2 regions of the Dehalobacter sp. DCM genome follow, and region 1 is predicted to be linked to the other one. Evidence: predicted binding sites of a transcription regulator. Region 1 holds the regulator's gene; the other holds the start of a gene.

Region 1 (8,997 bases):
CGGTTGGCCTCAGGTTATGCTATTTGGCATAACGAAAAGTACGACAGAAGGGGTCACCTGTTTTATAACAGGTACTGCAGTGAAATTGTTGAATCGGAGAGTTATCTTTTAAGTGTCGCACGGTATATCATCCAAAATCCGGTTAAAGCTGGAATTGTTAGTCATGCAGGTGAATATAAATGGAGCAGTTATCAGGATTATTTAACGGCATTCAGTAACACGAATTATGCCATTGCTTCAAAATTGATTATGGATTACTTTCTAACGCCCAAAGATTATACGGCATATATGAACCAACGCCAAGATGATAGATATCTTGACTACGATTTCTCGTCGCGCTTTTCAGACGATGAAATCAGAAAAATAATTAGAGAAAAGTATTCGATCATGGATTCAACAAAGTTATTGACTAAAGAAGAAAGAAATACGCAAATAAATGAAATATATAATGACACGCAAGTAAGTATCCGCCAGTTAGGGAGAGTTTTGGGAATCGGTAAAAAAATCATCGAAAAGGCGGTTAGGCAAACAGACGCGCATCGGTATGAAAAAAAACTACATAGTATAGTCGGTAACTAGATAAACAGAATTCGATTAAGAAACGCAGACAGATAGGAAAAAAGAATGACCCCAAAAAGTTAGACAAAAATATGGTTCGAATTTGTTAGGTAACCGCGTCTCGGTTGCCTTTTTTCATGCTATGTTTAACACACGGTACTGGAATGGACTCCAGGCGGACATAGCAGGGGACAAAAGCCTACGTCCCTTTTGTCCCCTGCGTCCCTTTTGTCCCCTGCCTTGCGTTCATCTATGGTAATTTGTTATAATTATTTGCTGGTACTCATTATTTGGGGGAGAGAATATCCGATGGCAACAGCTTCATCCAGAATACGCAATTTTTCTATAATCGCGCATATCGACCACGGCAAGTCGACCTTGGCTGATCGTTTAATTGAATATACCGGGACCTTGTCGACCCGGGAGCTGAAAGAACAGGTTCTGGATTCGATGGATCTGGAACGCGAACGCGGAATTACCATCAAACTGCAGGCCGTCCGCTTGCGTTACAAAGCTAAAGATGGTGAGGTCTATGAACTCAATCTGATTGATACTCCCGGGCATGTTGACTTTTCCTATGAGGTATCCCGCAGCTTGGCAGCGTGTGAAGGCGCTCTGCTTGTGGTGGATGCTGCCCAAGGAATCGAAGCACAAACCTTGGCCAATGTGTACCTGGCTTTAGAAAATGACTTGGAAATCATTCCGGTCATCAATAAAATCGATCTGCCCAGTGCTGAGCCCGAGAGAGTGAAGCAGGAAATCGAGGATGTTATTGGGTTAGACGCCAGCGACGCCATTCTGGCATCGGCAAAAAGCGGCATCGGCGTGGAAGAGATCCTGGAGGCAATTGTCAACCGGATCCCACCGCCCCAGGGGGATGACGAGAAGCCCATGAAGGCGCTTATTTTTGATTCGAAATTTGATTCCTATAAAGGGGCTATTCCGTATATCCGTTTGTTTGACGGCATTGTAAGCAAAGGGACTAATATTAAAATGATGTCCACCGGCAAAACGTTTGAGATCACCGAAGTCGGTGTATTTACACCGGGAATGACTATCGTCGATGAACTCCGGGCCGGCCAGGTCGGTTATATTGCCGGCAGCATTAAAAACGTTGGAGATACCCGTGTTGGCGATACCGTCACAGATAATGACCACCCCGCAGCCGAACCGCTTCCGGGGTACCGTAAAGCGGTATCCATGGTATTCTGTGGTCTCTATCCGGTGGAAACCTCGGATTATGACCGGCTTAAAGATGCGTTGGAAAAGCTTCAGCTCAACGACGCGAGCCTGATGTATGAAAATGAAACATCCGCCGCGCTGGGCTTTGGTTTCCGTTGCGGCTTCCTGGGTTTGCTCCATATGGAAATCATCCAGGAGAGGCTGGAAAGGGAATTTGGCTTAAGTATTATTACGACTGCACCCAGTGTTGTCTATAAGGTGAATACAACAGCTCAGGAACAGATCATGATTGACAATCCCGCATTGCTTCCGCCGGAGGGGAAAATTGTATCCATCGAGGAACCGATGGTCAAGGCGACGATTATGGTCCCTTCGGAATATGTTGGTACGATCATGGAGCTTAATCAGGAAAAAAGGGGTACATTCCTCAATATGGACTATATCACGGCTTCCAGAGTCAGCCTTTATTATGAACTGCCCTTGAGCGAGATTGTTTACGACTATTTTGATCAGCTTAAATCCCGGACGAAAGGGTATGCTTCGTTAGACTACGAACTGATTGACTATAAGGAAGCAAACCTTGTTAAGCTGGATATTATGTTGAACGGAGAAATCGTCGATGCTCTCTCCTTCATCGTGCATCGGGATAAAGCCTACACCCGCGGCCGCAAACTGGTGGAAAAACTGCGGGGACTAATCCCGAGGCAAATGTTTGAAATTCCTGTCCAGGCTGTGATTGGCGCTAAAGTCATTGCCAGAGAAAACATTCGTGCTATGCGCAAAGATGTTCTGGCAAAATGCTATGGCGGAGATATTTCCCGTAAACGAAAACTTCTGGAAAAGCAAAAAGAAGGCAAAAAACGGATGAAACAGGTTGGCAATGTGGAGATTCCTCAGGATGCGTTTATGGCCGTTCTTAAGATGGATGATTAAGGTTTTTTGATTAATTATATCGGGTGACGATAAATGAGAACTTCTCTATATGTTCATGTCCCATTCTGTATAAATAAATGTGATTACTGCGCTTTTTTTTCGGTGCCTCTTAATAAAATGGAATTGCAAGGAGCAAACAGCGGATCGGGAATCATCTCTTCCTACCTGGATGGACTGGAACGGGAAATTGCTTTATGCGAAAATGAAGCCCCTGCGCAAGGGGTTTCTTCTCTTTTTATCGGGGGAGGAACACCAACTGCGCTGGCTATACACGATCTGGAACGCCTCCTTAACCTTCTGCACACGGGTTATCGTTTTTCGAGTTCGTGCTCGCAAGAAAATGGCTATGCCCCAGACAAAGACACTGAAAAGACCATAGAGAGTAATCCCGGTACCATTGATCCGGAGAAGCTCTCTGTATTGCGCGGTTATGACATCAACCGCATTTCTGTCGGGGTGCAAAGTTTTGATGATCACATCCTTAAAACCATTGGTAGGATACACTCTGTTAAGGATATATATAACAGTGTTGAACTGATCCGAAAAGCGGGATTTGATAATTTGAACATGGATCTGATGTTTGGCCTTCCCGGCCAGCGGATGCGTAACTGGCAGGATAGCCTAAAGCAGGCTGTCGCCCTTAATCCAGAGCATCTTTCGCTCTACGCGCTCACCGTCGAGGAAGGGACCCCTTTGGATCATGATTATACATCCGGCAAAATTACCATTCCGGACGACGATAGTGACGCTGATATGTATCAATGGGCGGTCGGCTATCTTCAGAGCAACGGGTATATCCATTATGAAGTCTCAAATTTTGCAAAGCCGGGTTTTGAGTGTCGCCACAATTTGACGTATTGGCGAAGCGAGGATTATACTGGACTCGGCCCCGGGGCTGTATCGTGTGTCAATGATGTCCGCAGTAAGAATATGGAGGACATTACTGACTATAGAAAACATCTCTCTGCTGGAAATCGTCCGTGGGATGATTCAGCGACGGAAATTCTGACCAAAGATCAGCGTATTTCAGAATATATGATGCTGGGCCTGCGAACAACAGCGGGCATTGATCTCCGCGGATTTGCTGATAAGTTTGGGGCGGAAGTTAACGACGTATATGGTCAAAAACTTCAAGACTATCTGAATAAGAAAATTCTATTAATAAACGACGGCAGATTAATGATCGACCCGGCTTATTTCTTTGTGCTGAATGGCATTCTGGTAGATTTTATTCGCTAATCAGCCCGAATTGAATGAGAGCATTTTGGATGGGACATCTTATTATTGATGTATTCTAAACGACTTTTAATATTATTCATTCATATAAAGCATGGATTCCTCTTGACAATATTTTACCGTCATGCTAAATTATGTTCAGATGATTAGCACTCACCTCGATAGAGTGCTAACAAACAAGACGGGGGTGGCACACCAATGGAAATGGATGAACGCAAACACAAAATATTAAAAGCGATCGTGCAAGACTATATTGCCACCGCGGAACCGGTTGGTTCCAGAACCATTTCCAAAAAGTTTGAATTAGGGGTTTCCCCGGCAACAATTCGCAATGAAATGGCCGATCTGGAAGAGATGGGGCTAATCGAGCAGCCACACACCTCTGCGGGAAGGGTGCCATCCGACTCCGGGTATCGCTATTACGTCGATTACCTAATGGATCCGCTCATCCTCAATAAGGAAGAGCAAAAATCGATTAATCAGGAAATGACAAGCCGTCTGAGTGAAGTTCAGGAAGTGATCACCTATACAGGGAAACTGATTTCTCAGATTACCAATTTAACCAGCATCGTGCTTGGCCCGAAAAGCAGGAGCAGTGTTCTGAAGAACATGTATTTTCTACCTTACGAGCAGGGCAAGGCCATTATGGTTACCGTCAAAGAAAATGGAACAGTGGAAAACAATATTGTGGATATCGGGACGGATACTACGCCCGAGGAACTACAACTTTTGGCCAACATCTTTAACCAGAAGATGAGCGGGACGCGTGTTCAGGACATGAAAAAGGGCCTTATCGAAGAAATTTACGGTGAATTGTCACGTAAACGCCGAATCATCGATGGTATGATGGGAATTCTGGAAAGGATGTTTGACGATAATGAGGGTGCGGGTGAAGAACGCATTTATCTCGGTGGAACTTTGAATATGCTTGATCAGCCCGAATTCAGGGATATCGATAAAGTAAGAAACCTATTTGCCGTATTTAATGAGAATAATAAATTGAAGGAACTGATTAAGCCGGATCATCAAGGTGTTAATGTGATGATTGGAGCTGAAAACGCTGATCAGGTTTTCAAAAATTGCAGCGTCATTTCCGCAACGTACCAGATTAATGGGAAACAGATTGGTTCCGTCGGGGTTCTTGGGCCAACGCGTATGGATTACGGCAAAGCGATTACTATCGTCGATTATATGACGAAAAGTTTGACGGAGCTTCTGACTGAAAGACACCGAAAGCCCCGGAGATAACAATGAAGGGAGGCGACAGCGTGGGTAAAGAAAAAAAAGAGGCTGTTAGCACACAAAAAGAGAATAACGTCAACGAAATGGATCAACCATGTACCGAATGCCCGGCGGAGGATCCGGCGGATCATCTGCAGCATCTGCGGGAAGAAATAGAGGAGCAGAAGGCCAAAGCGGAGGATTATTATTCCCAGCTGCAGAGACTGATGGCGGAATTTGACAATTTCCGCAAACGGACGCAGAAGGAAAAGGAAGAAACAGCCAAGTATGCGTCGGAACGCTTGATTTTAGCGTTACTTCCGGTACTGGATAATTTTGAGCGAGCGATTGTCTCGAGCAGAAAAAACAGTGATTTTGAAGCCCTGTCCCAGGGTGTGGAAATGATTGAAAGGATGTTCCTGAAAGTTCTGGAGGATGAAGGACTGAAAGCCATCCCGTCCGTAGGCAAGGAATTTGATCCTTACCTTCATGAAGCACTGCTTCGGGAAGATTCGGACCAGCCTGAAAACATGATTCTCGAAGAGCTCCAAAGGGGATATTACCTCAAGGAGAAGGTCATCCGGCCCAGCAGAGTGAAGGTATCCGGTTAAAGGATACAATAACTTCTGAACAAGAGTTTTACACAAACCAGGAAATAAAACGAATGTTAACGTGTTAAGGAGGAAATATATCATGGGAAAAGTAATCGGTATCGACTTAGGAACCACTAATTCATGCGTAGCTGTTCTCGAGGGCGGCGAACCAGTAGTTATTCCAAATCCTGAAGGCGCGCGCATTACACCGTCCGTCGTCGGATTTTCAAAAACCGGAGAAAAATTAGTCGGTCAAGTAGCGAAACGCCAGGCTGTCTCCAATCCCGACAATACCGTCAGTTCAATTAAGAGACATATGGGGTCGGACTATAAAGTGACTCTTTTGGATAAAGCGTATACACCACAGGAAGTCTCGGCGATGATCCTGCAAAAATTAAAATCAGATGCTGAAGCCTATTTAGGTTCTTCCGTTACGCAGGCGGTTATCACCGTCCCGGCTTATTTTACGGATGCCCAGCGGCAGGCTACAAAAGATGCGGGTACCATTGCCGGTCTCGAAGTTCTTCGAATCATCAACGAACCGACTGCGGCCGCGCTGGCCTATGGATTGGATAAAGAGCATGATCAGACAGTCCTGGTCTATGACCTGGGCGGCGGAACATTTGACGTTTCGATCCTGGAACTGAGCCAGGGGATGGTCGAAGTGAAAGCGACTAACGGAAATAACCTCCTGGGCGGCGATGACTTTGACCAACGGTTAATGGACCATATCGTCTCGGAATTTAAAAAGAGCCAGGGAGTCGATCTGGCTAAAGACCGCATGGCCTTGCAGCGTTTGAAAGAAGCGGCTGAAAAAGCAAAAATTGAGTTATCCGGCGTCACCCAGACCAACATCAACCTACCGTTTATCACCATGTCTGCGGAAGGACCGCTCCATCTCGATATGAACGTCACCCGCGCCAAATTCGAGGAACTGGTTTCCGATCTGGTTGAGAAGACCATGGGACCCACCCGCCAGGCGATGGAGGATGCAAAGCTGACCTTTAACGACATCGATCAGGTAATCCTGGTCGGCGGTTCGACCCGTATCCCGGCGGTACAGGAAGCAATCCGTCGTATCAGCGGCAAAGAACCTCACAAAGGGGTAAACCCCGACGAAGTCGTAGCCATGGGCGCCGCGATCCAGGGCGGTGTTCTGGCCGGCGAAATGAAAGATATCGTTCTCGTTGACGTTGCTCCGCTTTCCTTGGGCATTGAAACCCTGGGCGGCGTATTCACTCGGATCATTGACCGCAATACCACGATTCCGACCACCAAATCTCAGATCTTCTCGACAGCAGCAGATAGTCAAACATCGGTAGACATCCATGTCCTTCAGGGTGAACGCGAAATGGCTGCCTATAATAAGACCTTGGGCCGCTTCCAGCTCTCCGGAATTCCGCCTGCTCCGAGAGGTATCCCTCAGATCGAAGTGAAATTTGATATCGACGTCAATGGTATTGTTCACGTATCGGCGAAAGATATGGCCACCGGCAATGAACAGAAAGTGACCATTACAGCCTCAACCGGTTTAAGCAAAGATGAAATTGAAAAGATGCGTCAAGATGCTGAAGCCAATGCCGAAAAAGACAAACAGGCTAAAGACCTGGTCGATGCCAGAAATGAAGCCGATTCACTTGCTTACCAGGCAGAAAAGACCCTGAAAGATTTTGAAGGCAAAGGCGACCCCTCGGAAAGAGAACAGATTCAGAAAGCGGCGCAGGAACTTAAAGATATGGCGGCCAGTGAAAATGTTCAGGACATCAAAGCGAAATCCGAAGCGTTGACGAAGATTCTCTATCCGTATGTTGAAAAAATGTATCAGCAGCAGGGTGCACCGGGTGCCGGACAGCCCGGACCGAATCCGGGACAACAGGGATCTGAATCCGGTCCTGCGGATGACAATGTTGTGGATGCGGAATTCACTGAAGTGGATAAGGATAAATAAAGGATAAATTAATCGTAACTGAATATACTTTTACCATACGTGTATCCAACCGGTATTTGGCCTTCACCGCTGACAGGTCAAATACCGGTACATAACGTTTTTCAAAGTCATAAGCGATTATACTTAACAATTGCCATGGGAATAGAGTATAATGAAACATTGGAGAGAGGTCTGAGGGTGCAGGGGTATCTTTGGACCTGCTTCGGTATATGGATAATACCCGGATTGCATTTAGGGAGGAGTTTCAGCTTAAATTATGAAACGCGATTATTATGAAGTTCTTGGGGTAAGCAAGTCCGCCAGCGCGGATGATATCAAGAAAGCTTACCGAAAGATTGCGAAAGAAAACCATCCGGATGTCAAACCCGGTGATAAGCAAGCAGAAGAACGCTTTAAAGAAGCAACGGAAGCCTATGCGGTCTTAAGTGACCCGGATAAAAAGGCAAAATATGACCAATATGGCCATGCCGGCGTTGACTTCAACGGCCAGGGCGGCTTTGGCGGCGGATTCGGTGATTTCTCAGATTTTGCCGACTTTGGTCTTGGCGATATATTTGAAATGTTTTTTGGTGGGGGGGGCATGGGCGGCAGCTCCCGACGACAAGGACCTGTTAAGGGTGCAGACCTGCGTTATGATCTCAGCCTGACCTTGCACGAGGCTGCGTTTGGCATTCAAAAGGAGATCGAAATCCCTGTTTCCGTCATTTGTAAGGAATGCGGCGGCGGCGGTGCAGCACCCGGAACCAAACCGACGACATGTTCGGAGTGCGGTGGCACTGGGCAAGTACGGGCCACCCAACGAACACCGTTTGGACAAATTGCTACGACGCGGACATGTTCGGTCTGCGGTGGACAGGGGACGATTATCAGTTCTCCGTGCAGCAAATGCAGCGGCCGAGGAAAAGTCAAAGAGATCAAGCATGTACAGGTTAATGTCCCGGCCGGTACCGAAGATGGCTTAAGTCTGCGTTACGGCGGTTATGGTGAAGCAGGGGAGCGGGGCGGTCCTTCCGGAGACCTGTATGTGGTACTCAATGTCGAAAAAGATGATTTCTTTAAAAGACAGGGGAATGATATCTACTGTGAAATACCCATTACCTTTGTGCAGGCTGCGCTCGGTGACGAGATCGACGTCCCGACACTTCATGGTGATATAAAAATGAAGATCCCCGAAGGGACCCAAACATCCAAAGTAATTCGTTTAAAGGGTATGGGTGTGCCTTATCGTAGAGGCGGCGGCAACGGTGACCAGCATGTGAGGGTGATCGTGACCACCCCGACGAAACTTACGGAGCGTCAGAAAGAACTCTTAAGAGAATTCGGGAC
Region 2 (8,997 bases), 1.7 Mb from region 1:
TTCATCTGTAGATGTACCGGCAGCCATTTCAGCACGGATTTCGTCAAATAAAGCATCCTCGTCCAATTCGGCCATTGTGTTTACAAGTTTTTCGATCACTTCAATACCTCCAACAATAGTAATAATTGAAAATTTATCTCCAAGCATAATTCATTGCAATATCCATGCCAAATAAAAATAGCCGATAGATACTGTATTTAATGTATAAGAAGTTGTAACATAATGCAATTTGTACAAAGATGAACGTCCAAATGTGATATTTAATTTTGGACAGTGCGATACTATTAGCGTATTCTCATTCTATTATCATTATGGTATACTATAATCGTTCAATTTTGAAACTCGAGGGAGTGGGGCAATACGATGATTAATAATGGGAACATTATTTTTCGGCCAATGTCCCGGGAACGCTGGGATGAGCTTATCCGGTGCAAACAGGAAATACAGGAACTTGGTCCGGATATTCCATTGGCCAATGTAGATATTGATCCGCGCATTGCGGACTGTTGGATCCGGTGTTATCGGGAAGGTATGCGTCCAGATAAGAAAATTCATCGCATTGAGACATATGATCGGGGAGCTGTTTCCCGAGCCATGAGCCGCAACGAGGCGCTTATTGAAGCTGCAAAAAGTGTATTTGATCAGATTTATCAATATCAAGATGACAGTTGGCCCTTTTATCTCGAACTTGTCGATCGCGATAATGTGCGACTTTTAGAAAGAGGCGTGTTTGATGATTCTGTTTATAATAATCCCATTCCGGACGAACATGTTGTGGGGATGAACTGCCACTCCCTCATGCGCGAGCATCATTGCCCAATGCAGGTCTGTGGTCCGGAAAACTACTTGGAAGCATGTTATCCCCATATGGTTTGGGGAGCACCTGTTTTCGATGATAACGGCAACTATTACGGCGGTATTTTTCTTTCGAAAAGGTTAAAGGATACAGAATGGGGCGAAATGAGTGATACCGCCCAAATCACCAATTTATATTTGATCAGTGCCATTGCCATCGGGATTGAGCGCTGTTGGACTGAAAAAAGGACGAAAGAACGCAGTGAAAAAGAAAAAGAATACAGGCGTTATATACAGGATATTATTATGAACCTGACGGAAGGCGGTATGATCATACTCGACAGAGATGGCTACATTATTGACAGCAACCGTCAGGCAATATCGTATCTCGGTATCCGTAATGTCGATAATAAACCCGTGGATAAGCTTCCGCTTACCAGTTATTTAAAGAACCCCAAAACACTCTCTATTATCATGCAGAGGCGGGAAGCTACCTTTTTTGAGGGAGGGATTATTACTGACCGGGGCGAAAAAAATTATACATTTATTTATACCCCGCTCAATAAGACGGATCCCGATGATCGCGCTTATGCAGCTATCCGTATTGTAGCCAGAGAAAAAGAAATTCCACGAAACGAAAAAACGATTGGAATGAAGACCAAGTTCTGTTTTAATAACATTATTGGCGAAAGTGCTGTCATTAAAGAAACGATAGCGATAGCTAAAGACCTGGCCATGTCCAACGAAAACATTCTGTTGACTGGCGAGAGCGGGACGGGCAAAGAACTCTTTGCGCAAGCGATTCACAGCGCATACAAGCCGGACGGCCCGTTTATCGCCTTGAACTGTGCAGCTTTTCCGCGCAGCTTGATCGAAAGTGAATTGTTTGGTTATGAACAGGGGACTTTTACCGGAGCGGAAAAACACGGACGTCCGGGGAAGATCGAATTGGCCAACGGTGGTACGTTGTTTTTGGATGAAATCGGCGATATGCCCATAGACGTTCAGGCTATCCTTCTCCGTGTGCTTCAGGATAAACAAGTGGTCCGTATCGGGAGTGTAAAATATAAGCCCGTAGATTTTCGCATTATCGCTGCCACCAATCAAAACTTAAAACACTTAATCGATGAAAAACGCTTTCGTCAGGATTTGTATTTCCGTCTTGCTGTCCTGCCCTTAACAATTCCGCCTTTGCGGGAACGGGAAGGCGATATCGAGCTGTTAAGCAGTTACTTTTTGGAAAAGTACTGTCTCAAAAATAATCTCCCGGTCCCGGAAATGACGCTTGAAGTAAAAAGGATGTTCAGAGAGAACCAATGGCCGGGCAATGTTCGGGAGCTGGAAAATGCTGTCGTATACTGTATCAGCATGTCACGAGGCAAAACGATCACCACAAAGCATGTTTTTGAAGATATCCATAAGGGAACTAACGGTTTTAAAGGAGCGGTCATCACTCGACGAACAGCGATGGCGAAGGAAAAGGAAAATGACTCGGTCCCCTCATTGGACGAACTGGAATCACTTTATGTTGAGAAAGCATTGCAAGCGGCAAACAACAATGTGACTCGGGCCGCAGCCATGCTTGGCATTAGTAAAACCACACTGTATCGTCGGATGAAAAAGATTTAGAGAAACAGTGATAACTCAAATTGTCAATTAATAAGGGCAAGTCGATTGACGTGTCCTTTTAATGCTTCCTTCTCGTTGTCTAGACCCATCCCATAGGATCCTTGGTATAGGATTGAGTAAATACGAAATTGAACGATCACTTTTGAATCGATAACAGAAATGGACGTTCGGAGAGAATGCGCACTCGGCTATGAGAATGAAAAATGCATTCATTATAATGGTCGAATTCAGCGTTTCCTGCGCTTTGGTGATATTAAGTGATAATTGCTTTGGCTGGCACAAATATTGCAATTATTGGTGATGTGTCAAATAATAAGCTGGCTTCGAAGAAGCACGCTGAAATGTAAATGTGGTGTATCTTGTATCCAAATCCAGACGTAGCGAAGCATATTTTTTTGAAAGGAGAACGTTTTTCTTTTTTATTAAATGCGAAACACGCCAGAAAGTAAAAAAATGTCAATGCTTTAATGCTAATAAGAGTTGGGGGCGTACTAAATGAGTGAAGCTGTTCATAAAGGTGCAAAAGGTGCTTTGTTGAAAGCAGCGCTATTGTTCAGCAGCGTCGACGGCATGGTAGCCAGTGCGTTAATGGTTCCGTTATTGGGAAGTATTGCAGCTGAGTATCCAGATGCTGCTCCGGGTCTGCTAAATCAAACGCTTTCATTACCTTCGTTGCTCATGATCCCTGCAATTATAATAACAGGTTATTTGTCAAAATATATCAGCAAGAAGTATCTTTTGATGCTGGGCAGCATTATCTTTGTTGTGTCCGGCTTCGGCAGCATGTACTCACCAAGTCTTGAAGCGCTTGTGGCTTTCCGGGCCTGTGAAGGAATCGGGATGGGGATCGTATACCCCTTGGCACCGGCCATTATCGCGCATTTATTCTATGGAGAAGAAAGAGCAAAATTGATTGGCTGGACCAATGCCTGCGGCGGTATATTTTCATTCGTGCTAGGGATAGGAGCCGGTTATGCGGCGCTCACGGATTGGCGGCATGCCTTTTATTACTATCTGATATTTATCATCGTTGTCGTCATGCAGGGAATCCTGCTTCCGGCATTTCCGCCGGAAAAGAAAGATGAGACGATTATTCAGGCTGCTACATCCGGTGAAAAACCCAAGCTGGGTTATGCTGTTTATCTCACCATCGGGGCAATGCTTATTTTTATGTCGGTAGCCATGGTTATTATTTATAATCTGGCCATCTTCATCATGAGTGAAGGGATTGGAACTTCCGCCGACGCCGGGATGGCATCTTCGATTAATACCGTAGCTTCTTTCTTTATCAGCTTGGGCTTCGGTTACATTTTCCGCTTTCTGAAACGGTATATCTCAGTGTTGGGCCTCTTTTTCATGGCGTGCTCCTACTTTATTTTAAGTTCGGCACATACGATGTCCTTGGTCTATGCCGGTACGATTTGCCTTGGGGCATCCATGGGCTGTATTTTCCCTTATTTGATGACCCGGGTGGCACAGGTCGCGCCGAAAGCAGTCAAAACAATGGCAGTAACCTGGCTGAGTATGTCAATCTATCTCGGTCAATGGCTATCCGGATATTTTGCAGTATGGATGGCCAATATGGTCGGCGGAACGACGCGCCAGCTTTTCTCGGCAGTAGGTATGATTTTTCTCGTCTTTGCAGTTCTTGCTGCTGTTTTCATTGCAGTGACCCAGAAATATGAAAGCAAAGTCGTCGTCATCGAACAAAAGATAGAATTGGATGATGTTGCTTATAAAGTCCCATAATGACCATAAGAGACGATCCCCAAAGAAGCGTATAAAGAAGAACAGAATAATGAACCGTTATTAAAGGGCGTATATTATTGCAGGATAGGCGTATATTATTACAGGATATAGGTATGAAGACTATGGACATAGTTGGTATTTCGCTGCTTATCGAACGAGATTAACTTTAACAGCACGGGATGGCAATAGTTAGTTAGATCGGATGAGTCGTAGTTTTCAGCTATATGATAGATAGCATCGTTATCCTTATAGGGATGCAGTCATTATTTCACTGCATCTCCTGTTTTTTTTATTCACAGTTTTCCCTTTACATATTTTCCAGATATGTTAAATTATTAATGGTTACGAGAATAATATATTGACATGGATTTTATTGAAGGAAGATGCACGTGGAACATAAGAAGCTGGATATTACCGGGGTGCTCCTTGTTGGCGGGGAGAGTAGGCGTATGGGTCGGAACAAAGCGTTTTTGGAAATAGCGGGAAAGCCGTTATTGGAAAGAAATCTTGAAGTTATGGGAAGTATCTGCAACGAAGTTATCATCAGTTGCAGAGAGACCGATCAATACGAAGGGTATACAAAACAGTACCAAGTCATTGCGGACAGAATTAAAAATAAAGGCCCCCTGGCAGGCTTGTGTTCCATCTTGCCACTGGCCAAATACGAGTATATTTTTATGGCAGCCTGTGATATGCCTTTGCTCAATAGACAAGCCATCGCCTATATTTACAGTCAGATTGAAGACTATCAGTTGATCTATCCCTATGTTTGGGACCGATTGCATCCCTTGCATGCCTTTTATCATCAAAGTATCCTGCCTGTGGCAGAAAAACATCTGCAGGAGGATCAGCTTAGTTTGTTGGACCTTCCCAAGGGATGCCGAACAAAAACGCCCCGAGTCTCTGAACTATTAGCGGGAAATCCTACTAGAGAATTAATTGAACAAAGTTTTCTTAATGTTAATACGCCTCTGGAATGGGATCGCATCAATGAAAAATTAATGAGAGAGGTATCCCGAAATGAAAAAAATTGAAGCAGTGATCCGCGGTAATAAGCTCGATCAGGTTGAAAAAGCTCTCGGTAATATCGGGATCAGTGGGATCACCGTATCGCAGGTGCTTGGATGGGGGCGGCAGAAAGGCAATATTACCGAGGTATATCGTGGAACGGAGATTTCGGTGCGACTGCTGCCTAAAGTCAAGCTCGAAGTCATCGTCGACGATGAAGACAGTGAAAAAGTTCAAGAAGCTATTCGCCAAAACGCCCATACCGGCGCTCATGGGGATGGCGTACTTTGGGTCACGCCGGTGGAAGATTTCATGCGGATCCGCACAGGGGAGATATTTCTGGATTAAAATGCCTTATGCGGTGATAACTGATGCATAAATAAGGAAAAAATCGGTTATTCTATAGTTGGTTTTCATGGAGAGACAATGATTTTCTTCCAGAAAATACATAATGTTAACTATATAGTATTTGAGCGAGAAATTAAGAAAAATAAAGTAAACCAATCATAATCCGTTGTAATCATGCTTGGATAGAGTTGCATTACTTTCTATCCTTGCATATTATTATACCTAGGTATTAGCACTCATCTTAAATGAGTGCTAACAATATAAAGCTTATTAATAGATTTCAAGGAGGGAAATCATTTATGAACCTAAAACCATTAGCCGACAGAGTAATCATTAAGGCTATCCAAGCTGAAGAAAAAACAAAAAGCGGGATCATCATGCCCGACACTGCAAAGGAAAAACCTCAGGAAGGTGAAATCATTGCCGTGGGACCCGGCAAAGTTGAAAAGGGCGAAAGAATTCCGATGGAAGTTAAAGTCGGCGATCGCGTAATTTATTCTAAATATGCCGGTACAGAAATAAAGGCAGATGGTGAAGAATATCTGATCCTGAGAGAATCGGATATCCAGGCCATCATTGACTAGTTAAACTTTTATTGTGTAAATATAAGGAGGAACACAAAGGTGGCTAAACAGATTGTTTTTAATGAAGATGCCCGCCATGCAATGGAGCGTGGCGTCAATAAGCTGGCGGAAGCTGTCCGCGTTACATTAGGACCTAAAGGACGCAATGTTGTTCTGGATAAAAAGTTTGGATCTCCGCTCATCACCAATGATGGTGTGACCATTGCCAAAGATATCGATCTTGAAGATCCGTTTGAAAATATGGGCGCTCAGCTGGTTAAAGAAGTTGCAACCAAAACCAATGATGTTGCAGGAGACGGCACAACCACAGCAACTGTTTTGGCTCAGGCTATTATTCGTGAAGGCCTGAAGAATGTTGCTGCAGGCGCTAATCCGATGGAAATTAAACGCGGTATTGAAAAAGCGGTTGAAGCGATTGTTGCCGATGTTAAAGCCAACGCCAAGACCATTGACAGTAAAGAAGCGATTGCACAGGTTGCTTCCATTTCCGCTTCTGACCCTAACATTGGTTCACTCATTGCTGAAGCGATGGAAAAAGTCGGTAGAGACGGGGTCATCACAGTAGAAGAAGCTAAAGGTATGACTACCGAACTGGATGTCGTCGAAGGGATGCAGTTTGATCGCGGTTACGTTTCTGCCTATATGATTACCGACACAGAGAAAATGGAAGCCGTTTTGAATGATCCGTTCATTTTGATCACAGACAAGAAGATCAGCGCGATTGCTGATATCCTGCCTGTATTGGAAAAAGTGGTTCAATCCGGAAAACCGCTTCTGATCATCGCTGAAGATTTGGAAGGCGAGGCAATGGCTACTCTTATCGTCAATAAACTCCGCGGTACCTTTACCGCTGTTGGTGTCAAAGCGCCAGGCTTTGGTGATCGCCGTAAAGCGATGCTCGAAGATATCGCTGTACTTACCGGCGGACAGGTTATTACCGAAGATCTCGGCTTAAAGCTGGAAAATACCACGCTGGATATGCTCGGACGCTGCCGTCAGGTTAAAGTCACGAAGGAAGAAACAACCATTGTTGACGGAACCGGCGACCTGCAGGTAATTAAAGCCCGGGTTGAAACCATTAAGAAACAAATCGAAGAAACTACCTCAGATTATGATAAAGAAAAACTTCAGGAGCGTCTGGCTAAACTGTCCGGCGGTGTAGCAGTGATACAAGTCGGCGCAGCTACCGAGACTGAAATGAAAGAAAAGAAACTGCGCATCGAAGATGCACTGGCAGCTACCCGTGCTGCAGTTGAAGAAGGCATCGTTGCCGGCGGCGGTACCACGTATCTTGATGCACTTAGTGCCCTTGAAGGATTGGATGTCTCCGGTGACCAAAAAACCGGTGTGGCTATAATTCGCAAAGCATTGGAAGAGCCTGTCAGACAGATTGCCAACAATGCCGGACTTGAAGGCTCCGTTGTCGTGGAAAAAGTCCGTAACAGCGGCAGAGGTATCGGCTTTAACGCCATGACCGAAGTTTATGAAGATATGATTTCGGCCGGTATTGTTGATCCGGCAAAAGTAACCCGTTCCGCGCTGCAGCATGCAGCTTCCATTTCCGCAATGCTCTTAACCACGGAATGCTTGGTTTGCGATCTGCCAGAGAAAGAAAATCCTGCTGCTGCTATGGGCGGCATGGGTGGCATGGGCGGCATGGGCGGCATGATGTAAGAACGCTGCGGCCTTGATCACAAGGAACAACTGCGCTTCCATGCCCTTGAAAATGGCCTGAGGCAGTCTTAGGGCGAATTGGAGTAGGATCAGCGCAAAAAATAATCCCCTTATTGGGGAATGATATAAATCCTCAGGAGAAGCTTCTCACTAGTTCACCGGAACTTTTGAGGAGCTTCTTTTTCGTAATTACTCTGATTAGAAAACAACCGTCGCTAACGCGAAATAAAATTCTTCACATTCTTAAAATACCGATAAATATGAAATTATTAGGAATTCACTGTAAATATTGAATAATCAAAATATTCATTGATGCTGTCTGAATTATATATTATAATGAGAATAATAGAACATTTTTCCAGATTAAGCGATAAATACAAGGGGGTATTAAACGCTTTTTCCTGTTAAGAGCAATTAGCGTAACCGACCGCCAACAGTCGGTTTTAGTTTTTTTGTTATCGTTTTATGTCCTGATTAGAAGATGTCATGGGATATTAACCTATTAATCACAATAAAGGAAGAGGAGGGCAATCTGTTATGGCAAAGGTAAATATGATTGAGGGGATAGGAGAAGCGTATGAGATGAAGCTAAGAGCGGCAGGGATAAGTACGTTGGAAGTTTTTTTGGAAACGTGTGCGCTTAAGAAGGGGAGAACAGCATTGGTGGAAAAAACCGGAATTTCGGAAAAACTGATTCTAAAATGGGCAAATCATGCGGACCTGGCCAGAATTAAGGGAATCGGCGGCGAGTATGCTGAACTGCTGGAAGCCGTAGGTGTTGACTATCAGAGATGCTGCCGGTGAGCCAATATATTCGCTGACTGGCAGCATTCTCTTCATTAATAAAGAAAAATGTTTACTTTCTTATATCTGAATGATATATATAGGATTAGCGTTACAGTCCATATTTCCAGGAGGAGAAAACATGAAAATCACTAAAGCGATCATTCCTGCGGCAGGGCTTGGGACACGGTTTTTGCCTGCGACCAAAGCCCTGCCCAAGGAGATGCTGCCAATCGTTGATAAACCCACGATCCAATACATTGTTGAAGAAGCGATTGAATCCGGTATTGAAGATATTCTGATCATTACCGGCAGAGGCAAATGGCCTATCGTTGATTATTATGATCGTTCGCCGGAACTTGAAGCTCATTTGGAGAAAACAGGAAAGCTGGATATCCTGGAGAAGATCAAAAATTTATCTTATATG

What was found. Region 1 encodes HrcA, which represses chaperone genes, less so after heat shock. Its sites were predicted from a motif close to TGTTAGCACTCNNNNNNNNNGAGTGCTAACA; they were not measured.
Region 2: the regulator HrcA is predicted to act here: its motif matches at 5,757-5,787, upstream of groES (co-chaperone GroES).

Annotation. Positions count from the first base shown of each region.
Region 1 is NZ_CP092282.1:3,996,154-4,005,150, reverse strand. It holds gene LPY66_RS18745 (transposase) at 1-579, shown strand, start outside; gene lepA (translation elongation factor 4) at 868-2,673, shown strand; gene hemW (radical SAM family heme chaperone HemW) at 2,707-3,912, shown strand; gene hrcA (heat-inducible transcriptional repressor HrcA) at 4,108-5,157, shown strand; gene grpE (nucleotide exchange factor GrpE) at 5,178-5,741, shown strand; gene dnaK (molecular chaperone DnaK) at 5,824-7,671, shown strand; gene dnaJ (molecular chaperone DnaJ) at 7,928-8,997, shown strand, end outside.
Region 2 is NZ_CP092282.1:1,163,399-1,172,395, forward strand. It holds gene LPY66_RS05570 (cobalamin B12-binding domain-containing protein) at 1-99, opposite strand, end outside; gene LPY66_RS05575 (sigma-54 interaction domain-containing protein) at 364-2,424, shown strand; gene LPY66_RS05580 (MFS transporter) at 2,920-4,173, shown strand; gene mobA (molybdenum cofactor guanylyltransferase) at 4,557-5,207, shown strand; gene LPY66_RS05590 (P-II family nitrogen regulator) at 5,194-5,529, shown strand; gene groES (co-chaperone GroES) at 5,829-6,113, shown strand; gene groL (chaperonin GroEL) at 6,153-7,787, shown strand; gene LPY66_RS05605 (DUF4332 domain-containing protein) at 8,325-8,591, shown strand; gene galU (UTP--glucose-1-phosphate uridylyltransferase GalU) at 8,713-8,997, shown strand, end outside.